One region of the Variovorax sp. SRS16 genome, then DNA from elsewhere that is predicted to be linked to it. Evidence: riboswitches for the same ligand, from Rfam matches in the RefSeq annotation. Region 1 holds a riboswitch; each other region holds the start of a gene.
The links. A riboswitch is a leader RNA that binds a small molecule or an ion and turns the genes downstream of it on or off. The one in region 1 is predicted to bind glycine.
Positions count from the first base shown of each region.

Region 2: it holds a riboswitch for glycine, as region 1 does, so the genes downstream of both, E5P2_RS02630 (FAD-dependent oxidoreductase) here and E5P2_RS21300 (D-amino acid dehydrogenase) in region 1, are expected to answer to the same signal.
Region 3: it holds a riboswitch for glycine, as region 1 does, so the genes downstream of both, gcvT (glycine cleavage system aminomethyltransferase GcvT) here and E5P2_RS21300 (D-amino acid dehydrogenase) in region 1, are expected to answer to the same signal.

Region 1 covers NZ_LR594666.1:4,410,886-4,414,768, forward strand. Annotated here, with positions in the region: gene E5P2_RS21280 (MFS transporter) at 1-162, opposite strand, end outside; gene E5P2_RS21285 (hypothetical protein) at 272-628, opposite strand; gene E5P2_RS21290 (hypothetical protein) at 638-850, opposite strand; gene E5P2_RS21295 (PDR/VanB family oxidoreductase) at 1,105-2,061, opposite strand; glycine riboswitch at 2,217-2,306, shown strand; glycine riboswitch at 2,322-2,426, shown strand; gene E5P2_RS21300 (D-amino acid dehydrogenase) at 2,514-3,818, shown strand.
Region 2 covers NZ_LR594666.1:537,372-541,254, reverse strand. Annotated here, with positions in the region: gene E5P2_RS02645 (MFS transporter) at 1-458, opposite strand, end outside; gene E5P2_RS02640 (hypothetical protein) at 480-1,325, opposite strand; gene E5P2_RS02635 (helix-turn-helix domain-containing protein) at 1,446-2,180, shown strand; glycine riboswitch at 2,329-2,436, shown strand; gene E5P2_RS02630 (FAD-dependent oxidoreductase) at 2,510-3,754, shown strand; gene E5P2_RS02625 (FIST signal transduction protein) at 3,777-3,883, opposite strand, start outside.
Region 3 covers NZ_LR594666.1:2,107,597-2,111,479, reverse strand. Annotated here, with positions in the region: gene E5P2_RS10250 (electron transfer flavoprotein-ubiquinone oxidoreductase) at 1-1,066, shown strand, start outside; gene E5P2_RS10245 (hypothetical protein) at 1,273-1,770, shown strand; glycine riboswitch at 1,809-1,907, shown strand; glycine riboswitch at 1,925-2,037, shown strand; gene gcvT (glycine cleavage system aminomethyltransferase GcvT) at 2,084-3,253, shown strand; gene gcvH (glycine cleavage system protein GcvH) at 3,309-3,683, shown strand; gene gcvP (aminomethyl-transferring glycine dehydrogenase) at 3,721-3,883, shown strand, end outside.

The DNA of each region.
Region 1 (3,883 bases):
GCTGCCGAAGATGGCGCTCGTGAAGCCCATGTCCTTGGACATCGAGGCGCCGGCGAAGCCCAGGTTCACGCGGTCCAGGTAGGCGATGAAGTAACTGATCATCAGCAGCGGCAACAGGCGCCAGCCGACTTTGGACAAGGTTCTCTGCTCGAGCGAATTCATGCGGTCTCCAAACTGTTGTTGTCGTGGTACCGGTTTCGGACCGGCCGGGATTTATACCCCGACCCACTCTTTCTCGCATGAAAGCGGCGCCCAAGCCGCTGCCCCGCGCTCAGGTTGGCGCGCAGCGGGCGTAGACCAGCGCGAGGTAGTCGACGTGCCTGCGCAGCACCTCAAGCTGCTGCAAGGTCGAACCCTGGACCCGCTCATCGGGGTCGAACTTCAGGCTGCCGTCCGGCATCAGGATGAAGTGCATTTCCGCGCGCGGCGCGCCGGTGGCGTTCAGGTAGCCGCAACCCGTGCGGGTGCTGCGGTTGTAGGTCACGTTCGAGAACGCCGCGACACCGGACGGGGGGAGCTTGCTCTTGACCTGCATCTCGACCTGCCACACCGGCCAATAGAACCACCAGACGGCGGTACAACCGGCAAAGACGGCGAGGCCGACCAGGGTGCAGACGAGTGCTCGCATGGCTTGCTCCTACTCAGGTGGAATGAAGCGCATGGCCACCCTGCCCAGGGCGGTCAGTTCGGTCACCGTCGCCGTCCCCTGGCCCGGCTTGGTCCCCGGGGTGAAAGAGACCTTGACCCAGCCGCCGTCCCTGAGCGTGCGCAGATGCTCGATCTCCTGGGCGTTCGTGAACGTCATGGGCAGCGGGCCCAGGGCGAGGCGTTGGAGCAGGCTGTAGAGCATCGGCTTTTATCCGACGAACGATCCGAAGGCCAGGTTTCCCTGCCTCCCCGAACGGTGGCCTGCATGTGACTTCATGTAGCCAATTGTAATTACATGTAGTACCTAAGGACTAATCATTTCACGTGATGCATTTCACACGGGGGCGCGTTTTAAGGGGTGTTTTGTCTGCCTCGGCGGCTGGCAGAACAGCCGAGCGGCGGGAAGCGCTGCCCTGGCTGCAGGCGCTGGACAGGGGTTTCCTGCCGATGACCGGCTCAGAGATCGAGAACGAGGTGTTCGCCGACGCAGCCCGACACGCAGACCATCATCGTCCGGTTCGACGCGCGCTCCTCGCTCGAGAGCACCGAATCCCGGTGCGCCGGAATGCCCTCGAGCACCCGTGTCTCGCAGGCGCGGCAGACGCCCTCGCGGCAACCGCAATCGGCGTCGATGCCGGCTTTGTGCAGGGCATCGAGCAGCGCGACGCCCGGCTGTACGGCAAGGGTCCGGCCGGTGCGCGTCAGCGTCACTGTGTAGGGATGTTGCTGCCGCGACACCCCGCCCCCCGCATCCGCCGCAAAGCGTTCGACATGGACCTTCCTGAAGCCGAGTTCCTCGCAGATGCGCTCGAAGGCGGCGATCATCGGCGCCGGCCCGCAGCAATAGAAATCGCTCGCCGCCGGTTCGCGCGCGAGGAAGTCGCGCAGATCGGGCGGCCTTCCCTGCTCTTCGTCGAAATGGAAGCTGACGTTCCTCGACGACCCGAGGCGTTCGCAGAATGCCGCCTCCGGCCGGGACCGCGCGCAGTACAGCAGCGAAGCCGGCTTGCCCAGCGCCGCAAGCCGCTCGTGCATGGCGAGGATCGGCGTGATGCCGATGCCGCCCGCCAGCAGGACCGATCTCGAGGCATCGGCATTCAACGGGAAATGATTGCGCGGCGGCGAGATGTCCAGCATCGATCCGACCGCGAGCCGCTCGTGGACATGGCGCGATCCGCCGCGGCTGTTCCTGTCGTTGAGGACGGCGATCCGGTAGCGATCGCCTTCGGTGTCCGGGTTCAGCAGCGAGTAGCTGCGGACCAGATCCGGCGCGAGGTGCAGGTCGATGTGCGCCCCGGGCTCGAAGACCGGCAACGCTTCTCCCGTGCGCGGACGCAGCTCGAGGCTCACGATGTGCCGGGCTTCGCGGCGGACGGCGCTCACCGTCACGTGCAAAAGAGAAGAGCTTTTCATGGTCGCTTCGCGCTTCGATAGCCGATAGGGCAGAAGCGAAAATTGTCGAAGGCCGCGGACGAAAGAAAAAATCGTTCCTTTGGATGCGAGGCATCGCGCGAAGTGATGCATCGCGCCGCACGCGCGCATCGACCGCGCGTCCTGCTTCGGTTAGACTCGCGCTCGCAGGAGAGCAGGCCGCGCGAGCGGCTTCACCGAAGGCGCAAACTCCCATAAACGCTCAGGTCGGCTCACGTGATGAGCCCGTACTGCAACCATCGTCAGAGCCGTCTGGAGAGCCATCACGCCACGTGATGCACCGAAGGAGCAAGCCCGCTGCGCCGCAGGGGGTGAATCTCTCAGGTACCGAGGACAGGGGGAGCGGCAACTCGAACATGCGTTCCGGTTGCTTTTCTTTTTGCAGCATCCGTTTCGCCGTGTTCGAGCGCCAAAACCTCGAAGGGGTTCTTGACATGCGCGTGATCGTTCTCGGCGCCGGCCTGCTCGGCGTCACCTCGGCCTACTACCTCCAGCAACTCGGCCACGACGTGACCGTGATCGACCGGCAGGCCACGCCGGCCGCCGAAACCAGCTTCGCCAACGGCGGCCAGATCTCGGTCAGCCATGCCGAACCCTGGGCCAACCCGAGCGCACCATGGAAGGTGCTGCAATGGCTCGGCAAGGAAGACGCGCCGCTGCTCTTTCGCATTCGCGCCGACATGCGGCAGTGGCTCTGGGGCCTGCAGTTCCTGCGTGAATGCACGCCGGCGCGCACCCGCCACAACATCGAGCAGATCGTGCGGCTCGGCACCTACAGCCGCGCGACGCTGCAGCAGCTGCGCCGCGACACCGGCCTCGACTACGACCAGCGCACGCAGGGCATCCTGCACTTCTATACGACGCCAAAGGAATTCGACGGCGCCCTCAAGCCCGCCGAGCAGATGCGCGCGCTCGGCTGCGAGCGCCAGGTGATCTCGGCCGACGAAGCCGTGCGGCTCGAACCCGCGCTGGCCCATATCCGCCCGCAGCTGGCCGGCGCCACCTACACGGCCGAGGACGAGTCGGGCGATGCCAACCGCTTCGCGCGCGAGCTGGTCAAGCTCTGCGAGGCGGCCGGCGTGAAGTTCCTCATGAGCCACACGGTGACCGCGATCCGCGAGGCCGGCGGCAGCATCGACCACGTCGAGGCGACCGACAGCGAAGGCCGCTTCCAGCGCATCCGCGGCGATGCCTTCGTGCTCGCGATGGGCTCGCTCAGTCCGCTCTACGCGGCGCCGCTGGGCATCCGGCTGCCGATCTATCCGGCCAAGGGCTATTCGGTCACGCTGCCGGTCATCGATGCCTCGAAGGCCTATCAGGTCTCGCTCACCGACGACGAATACAAGCTGGTGTTCTCGCGCTACACCTCGGCCACGGGCGACCGCATGCGCATCGCCGGCACGGCCGAACTCAACGGCTACGACCGCGACCTGAACCGCGTGCGCTGCGAGGCCATCGTGCGGCGCGTCGAGCAGCTGTTCCCCGGCGCCGGCGACACGACGCAGGCCCAGTTCTGGACCGGGCTGCGTCCCGCCACGCCGAGCAACGTGCCGCTGATCGGCGCCACCCGGTTGCCGAACCTGTTCCTCAACACCGGCCATGGCACGCTGGGCTGGACGCACGCCTGCGGTTCGGGCAAGTCGATCGCGCGCATCGTGAGCGGCCTCGCGCCGGAGGTGGATTTCGCCTTCACCGGCGCGACGCCGCGGCCGCCGGTCCTCGGCCTGCAGGGCGCGTAATTGCGCCGGAGTGATGGCGCAGCTATTGCGCCATCACATGGCTGCCATCGGAAAGAACGATTTTC
Region 2 (3,883 bases), 3.9 Mb from region 1:
AGCACCTGCGGCAGGTAGGCGTACTTGACCGGACCGAAGAGTGTCGAATGCAGCCCCATCAGGAACACGCAGCCCAGCAGCACCGCGGCATCCGCACGCATGAAGCCCCAGGCCGCGACCCCCATGATCACGATCTCGAGGTTCTTCACGAAGCGGATCATCTTCGTCTTGTCGTACTTGTCGGTGAGCTGGCCCGAGGTCGCGGAGAAAAGCAGGAAGGGCAGGATGAAGAGCGCACCGATCGCCAACCCCGCCATCGCCGGCGGCATCCAGTCGAGTTGGAGTTGGTAGGTCACCATCACCGTGAAGGCGAACTTGAACAGGTTGTCGTTGGCCGCGCCCGCGAACTGGGTCCAGAAGAAGGGCGCGAAGCGGCGCTGCCCCAGCAACGCGAACTGGTTGGCGTGCGCCGGCGCGTCGGGCGCGAGGACGAGGGAAGCGTCGGCAGGGATGGTCATGCGAATGCCCTTGCGGGTTCCTCAGGCCGTCACTGCGGCCGCGCCCGGATTGTGCCGCAGCGTCCGGCGACCCATGGCCTGCAGTGCATGGAGCACGGGCAATCCCGCGAGCGCGGCCGTCAGATGCTTGAGCGTGTGGCCGGATACCAGCTGATGCGTGGCCTGGAGGATCGCGCCGTCCGAGAACTCGAAGAACTTCGCCAACGCATAGAAGAAGACCACCCAGCCGAGCCTGAGCCCGACCGCGCCATGCATCGGCCTGCCGAGCGCCAGCGTCAGCACCAGCGCCATGCCGCCGAACTGGACCAGTCCCCATGGCAGCACGTTGCCCGTCTCCTCGCAGACACCCACCGCCAGCAGCCCGGCCGCCAGCACGAACCACGCGGCCGGCCAGCCGGCGCGTGCACTGACCCGTTCGCAGACGGCGAAGCCGACCAGCCCCGCGAAGACGACCGCCATGCCGGCGCGGTCCGCCGCCAGGCGCAGGTCGTCGGGCTGCAGGTGGTAGAACGCCGAGCCGGCGGCGGTGAGGATCAGGCCGGCGAAGAACATCCAGGCGCAATCGAGGGCATTGACCGGCGGATGGACCATCGATGGCGGCAGCGGCACCGCATCCAGCACGTCTTCATGCGCCCGGTCGAGCCAGTGCAGCCAGCGCAGGCCCCAGAGCCCGATGACCAGGAAGGGCAGGTTGCTGAGCACATCCATCGCGTTCGGCAGCCCGTGCCAGGCCTGGGTATCGGCGAACACGGCCGGCGGCAGTTCGGTCGCTTGCAGGTCCGGCCCGGCGACCGCGACCAGGGTCAGCAACGCGAACACGGACAGCAGGCCGCGCTCGCGGCGGGAAAGGGAAGGCAGCAGGGACATGGCGGGCTCCGAGAGGTGGCGGTGGGGCGGAATGTAGGTTGCCAACCCCCTCTCGGGCATCGAAAATCGATACGGAGCAATTTCCAACGCCCCTTGGTATCAACAGGCAATACTCTTCCCATGAGCACCACCGTCGACCTCGTCCAGGCCCTGAAGAACGAACTCAAGAATGCCCGCATGACCTATGCGGATCTCGCCAAGTCGCTCGACATGGCCGAGTCCAGCGTCAAGCGCATGCTCGCCAAGGGCGACATGCCGCTCACGCGGGTCGACGCGATCTGCCGCGCACTCAAGATCGATTTCGCCGAACTCGCCCGCCGCGTGGCCGACGACCAGCCCTTGCTGAAGGAGCTGACGCTCGAGCAGGAAAATGCCGTGGTCAAGGACAAGAAGCTGCTGCTGGTGGCGATCAACGTGCTGAGCCAGTGGACGCTGGAGCAGATCGTCACCGCCTACCGGATCAGCCAGGCCGAGTGCATCGGCTACCTGGCCCAGCTGGACCGCATCGGCATCATCGAGCTGCGTCCGCTGAACCGCTACCGCCTCAAGCTGGCCAAGACCTTCCGCTGGCGCCCGCATGGCCCGGTGATGGATTTCTTCCGCGAGAACGTGGTGCTCGACTACTACAAGGGCGGCTTCGACGGGCCGGCCGAAGGCCTGCTGCTGGTCCACGGCTCGATCAGCCGCTCGCTGGCGCCCGCTTTCCTCGAACGCCTGCAGCGCGTGGCCCAGGACTTCGCCCAGCAGCACCAGACCGACCAGAAGCTGTCGCCCAAGGAGCGCGAGGGCTATACCTTGCTGCTCGGCATGCGCAACTGGGAATTCGAGCTTTTCACGCGCCTGCGCCGGGCTTGAGCGGGTCGCCCACATGATTCAAGAAACCGGTTTCTGCGCTAGACTACCGATCGCAGAAAGCGGATGGTCCCCATCCCACCGATGGCGCAAACTCCCATGAACGCTCAGGTGAATCGCCGAAGGCGATTCGATCACTGCATCGTTGTTGATCAATCGCCGACTGGAGAGCCGCCGCGGCACGCGGCGCACCGAAGGAGCAAGCCCGCTGCGGGTCGCACGCGGGTGAATCTCTCAGGTACAAGACAGGGGGAGCGGCAGTCTGAACCCCGGGTGAAGGCCGCCATCCGCGCCGCCACCCGCCGTTCGTGCCATCCAAAAAGGATACGGACATGCGCGTGATTGTTCTGGGCGCCGGCCTGCTCGGCGTCGCATCGGCCTACTACCTGCAACAGCTGGGCCACGAGGTGACGGTGGTCGACCGGCACGCGAGCCCCGCGGCCAAGGCGCGCGGCCGCGTGAACCGCCATGAGGAAGGCGCCGCAGCGCAGCCGGCGGCACTGTCCTCATCCCCTGCCGGCACGAAGCGCAAGGAATCGGCGCTGTACAGCCGCCTGCGAAGGCACTTGGCCCGGCTGCTCGACCGTGCCATCGGCGAACGCCGCAAGCCCGATCCGTTCGAGCATCTCGTTCGCCTGGCCGCCTACAGCCGCGAAAGCGTGCGCGCGCTGAGCGACGAGGCCGGCATGCCCCAGAGCGCGCGCACCGCAGGCCTGCTGAGCCTTTACACGGACACCGCCGCTTTCGAGGACCGCACGGCCCGCGCCGCGCACTGGAACAGGCTGGGCTGCGAAGAACGCCTGCTCTCGCCCGAGGACGCGCTGCGCATCGAGCCGGCGCTGCAGGCGATGCGCATAGGCCTCGCCGGCGCGGCCTATGCGCAGGACGACCCGGCGCGCGATCCGGCCCAGTTCGCGGCCAGCCTCGTCTTCCTGTGCCGCGCGGCCGGGGTCCGCTTCGCGATGAAGCACACGGTGGTGTCGCTGCACGAGCGCGAGGGCCGCATCGACCACGTCGAACTGCGCGATGCCGGCGGCCGGCCCACGGCCATGCGCGCCCAGGCCTATGTGCTCGCGCTCGGCGCGGCCGGCGCGCCGCATGCGCAGCAGCTGGGCATCGCGATGCCGCTGCGCCACCTGCGCGAGTACATCGTCACGATGCCGGTCAAGGACGCCGCCCGCGCTCCGCGCGTGACCCTGCGGGACCGCCAGGGCAAGCTGCGCATCATGCGCATCGAGACGCCGGCGGGCGATTCCCTGCGGGTCTCGGGCTTCGCGCGCGACCGCCTCGACGAGGAAGGCGAAGCCGACTCCGATCGCTTCGACGCCATCCTGCGCCGCTTCGAGCAGCTGTTCCCCGGCGCCGCCGACACGGCGCACGCCACGCTCGAAACCGTCGGGCATGCGGTGAGCCGGAACGGGCTGCCCATGATCGGCAAGACGCGGCTGCCCAACCTGTTCCTCAACACGGCGCCCGGCGCGCATGGCTGGGTGCACGTCTGCGGCGCCGGCAAGTCGATCGCCCGGATCATGAGCGGCCTGCGGCCCGAACTCGAGTTCGCCTTCCGCGGCATGTAGGCCGGCGCAGGCCGCCTCGCGCTCAATCGGCGCCGGTGAAGACCGTCAGCACGCCGGTGTAGCCGTACAGGTGATGCCGCGCGATCTCGCCGGCCGCGAAGAAGCCGACCAGCGGCACGTCGCCGAGCG
Region 3 (3,883 bases), 2.3 Mb from region 1:
CAAGCTGGACGAGGGCAAGGATCCGCAGAGCTACGGCATCGGCATCAAGGAGCTGTGGGAGATCGATCCCGCGCGCCACGAGCCGGGCCTGGCCATCCACACCGCGGGCTGGCCGCTGCCGTCGGACACCTATGGCGGCTCCTTCGTCTACCACGCCGAGAACAACCAGCTGATCATCGGCTACGTGGTCGGGCTCGACTACCAGAACCCCTACATGAGCCCCTTCGAGGAGTTCCAGCGCTTCAAGACGCATCCCAACATCCGCTGGTATTTCGAAGGCCAGGACAAGGGCCTCAAGGCGCCCAAGCGCCTGAGCTACGGCGCACGCGCGATCACCGCCGGCGGCCTGCTCTCGCTGCCCAAGACGGTGTTCCCCGGCGGCGCGCTGGTCGGCTGCGAGGCCGGCTACCTGAACGCGAGCCGCATCAAGGGCAGCCATGCCGCCATCAAGACCGGCATGCTGGTGGCCGACGCGGCCTACGAGGCCGTGATGGCCGGCCGGCAGCACGACGAACTCACGGCCTACCCCGCGGCCTTCGAGAAGAGCTGGCTGCGCACCGAACTCAACAAGGCACGCAACTTCAAGCAGTGGTTCAAGAAGGGCCTGGCGGTCGGCACGGTGATGACCGGCATCGAGCAGTTCGTGCTGCGTGGCCACATCCCGTGGACGATTCACCGCACCGAGGCCGATCACCAGCGCCTCAAGCGGGCATCGGCCGGCAAGAAGATCGCCTACCCGAAACCGGACAACAAGCTCACCTTCGACCGGCTGTCGTCGGTCTTCGTGAGCAACACCAACCACGAAGAGAACCAGCCCGCGCACCTGACGCTCAAGGACGCGACGGTGCCGACCCGGATCAACCTGCCCGACTACGCCGGCCCCGAGAGCCGCTACTGTCCCGCCGGGGTGTACGAGTTCGTGCCGGATGAAGGCGGCAAGGAGCGCCTGCAGATCAATGCGCAGAACTGCGTGCATTGCAAGACCTGCGACATCAAGGATCCGACGCAGAACATCGTGTGGGTGACGCCCGAGGGCGGCGGCGGGCCGAACTACGTCGGCATGTGACGGGTCTTTCTCCCTCCTCCTCTGGGGGAGGGTTGGGGTGGGGGCACCGGGCCTTTGAACTGTGCGTTGCGCGTGACGTGAAGCCGGAGCCGGGAATTCGCCCCGGCCGACAGCCTCAACAGAAATCGCACCCTTCGAATCACCCATTCACAAAGCCGTCACACCCACCCCCGATGCTGCAAGGCTCGCCCGCAAGCCAGCATCCCATGTTCCTCATCAAGACCGACAAGGCCCATCAAGAACTCCAGCCCGGCCGCCGGACCCTCGGCCAGCGTGAGCGCGCCCTGCTGCTGATGGCCAACGGCCATCGCTCGGTGACCGACTTCGGCGAGCTCTTCGGCGGCCGCGAGCAGGCCAGCCGGGTCGCGGCCCAGTTGATGGACACCGGCTATCTGCAGCACCGCCAGCCGCCCCCGCAGCCCGAACCCGCCGCGGCCGTCGCCGCCGATGTCTTCGACGGCAAGCGGTCGCTCGCCACCACGCGGATGTTCCTGTTCGACCTCTGCGAGCGCATGTTCGTGCGGCGCGACCCGCTGCTGGCCGAACGCTTCCGCGAGGCCTTGCGCGCAGCGCGCGACCGCGAATCGATGCTGGCGACGGCCAACGCCATGCTCGAGGCGATCGAGCAGGCCGCCGGCGCCGAGCGCGCCGAATCGATCCGCGAGCGCATCGACAAGCTGCTGCCCGCCCTGCCCCTGCATTGAACCGATCGGCGGCGCCGGGCGCCACCGATCCCTTACACTCACCAGGGTCAGGAGAGAGCCCCGCCCCGCGGAGCCGCCGAAGGCGCAGGTCCCACCGATCCACGGGCCCGAACGCTCAGGCAAAAGGACTGACGAAGCGCCGATCTTTTTCGCGCGTTTCCTTGCTGGAGAGAGCCGGCCCGCCGCGCAAGCGCAGGGCCGTCCACCGAAGGAGCAAACCCCGATCGTGGGGCGAATCTCTCAGGTAAAGCGGACAGCAGGGGTGGCCCATGGCGCGCGCCATGGAACGAGACTGCCCCTTTTGGAGAGTGCCTTGGCCTCCTCATCCGCATCCGGTGACGATCCTCAGAAGACACCGCTGTACGACCTGCACGTGGAACTCGGCGCACGCATGGTGCCCTTCGCCGGCTATTCGATGCCGGTGCAGTACCCGGCCGGCCTGATGGCCGAGCACAAGCACACGCGCAGTGCCGCCGGCCTGTTCGACATCTCGCACATGGGCCAGCTCCGGCTGGTCGGCCCCGACGCCGCGGCCGCGTTCGAAACCCTGATGCCGGTCGACGTCGTCGGCCTGGCGGCCGGCCGGCAGCGCTACGGCCTGCTGCTGAACGACGACGGCGGCATCCTCGACGACCTGATGTTCTTCAACGAAGGCAAGGATTCGCTCTTCGTGATCGTCAACGGCGCCTGCAAGAAGGCCGACATCGCCCACATCACCGCGAAGATCGGCGCACGCTGCCAGGTGCAACCCCTGCCCGACCACGCCCTGCTGGCGCTGCAGGGGCCACAGGCTGCGGCGACGCTGGCGCGGCTGTCGCCCGGGATCGAGCGCTTCGTCTTCATGACCGGCGGTGCGGTGCAGATCGGCGGCATCGCCGCCTTCGTCACGCGCAGCGGCTACACCGGCGAGGACGGCTTCGAGATCTCGGTCGCCGCGCAGGACGCCGAGGCGCTGGCCCGCCTGCTGCTCGCGCAGGCCGAGGTCAAGCCCGTCGGCCTGGGCGCACGCAATTCGCTGCGGCTCGAAGCGGGGCTGTGCCTCTACGGCAACGACATCGACGAGACGACCACGCCGGTCGAGGCCTCGCTCGGGTGGGCGATGCAGAAGGTGCGCCGCGCCGGCGGCGCGCGCGAAGGCGGCTTTCCCGGCGCCGCGAAGGTGCTGGCACAACTCGTCGCCGCCAGCGGCACGGCCGGCCACCTCGACCACCACACGCTCAAGCGCAAGCGCGTCGGCCTGGTGGCGCTGGAGCGCGTGCCGGTGCGCGACGGCACGCTGCTCGAATCCTTCGAAGGCCAGCCGATCGGCCACGTGACCAGCGGCCTGCTCGGCCCCACGGTCGACCGGCCGGTCGCGATGGCCTATGTGGCGCTCGCCTACGCCGAACCCGGCACACGCATCCAGGCCATGGTGCGCGGCAAGGCGGTGCCGATGGAAGTCAGCACCATGCCCTTCGTGCCCGCCCACTACTTCAGAGGCTGAGCCTCGACCCGATTCCTTCCATTCAAGCGGCCCATTTTTTCCAGGAGATTCCTTCATGACCATCAAGTACACCAAGGACCACGAATGGGTCCAGCCCGGGGACGGCAACACCGCCACGGTCGGCATCACGCTGCATGCGCAGGATGCGCTCGGCGACGTGGTCTTCGTCGACCTGCCCCCGATCGGCAAGACCTTCGCGCAGGGCGAGATCGCCGGCGTGGTCGAGTCGGTCAAGGCCGCGGCCGACGTGTTCATGCCCGTGTCGGGCGAGATCACCGAAGTCAACGAGGCGCTGCGCGCCGACCCTTCGCTGGCCAACAGCGACCCGACCGGCGCCGGCTGGTTCTTCAAGGTGCGCCTCGGCGAGCCGGCGCAGCTCGACGCGCTGCTCGACGCCACGGCCTATCAGAAATTCGCCGACGAAGCCTGATTCGACCCTTCCCTGCCCGACCGCACGACTGCCCTCCATGCCGACGCCCGTCCAGACCTCCCTACCCTCGCTGCGCTATCTCGAGAACGCCGAGGAATTCATCGCCCGCCACATCGGCATCGAAGCCGCCGACGAGGCACCCATGCTGTCCGCCATCGGCTCGAAGTCGCGCGCCGAACTGATCGACGGCATCGTGCCGC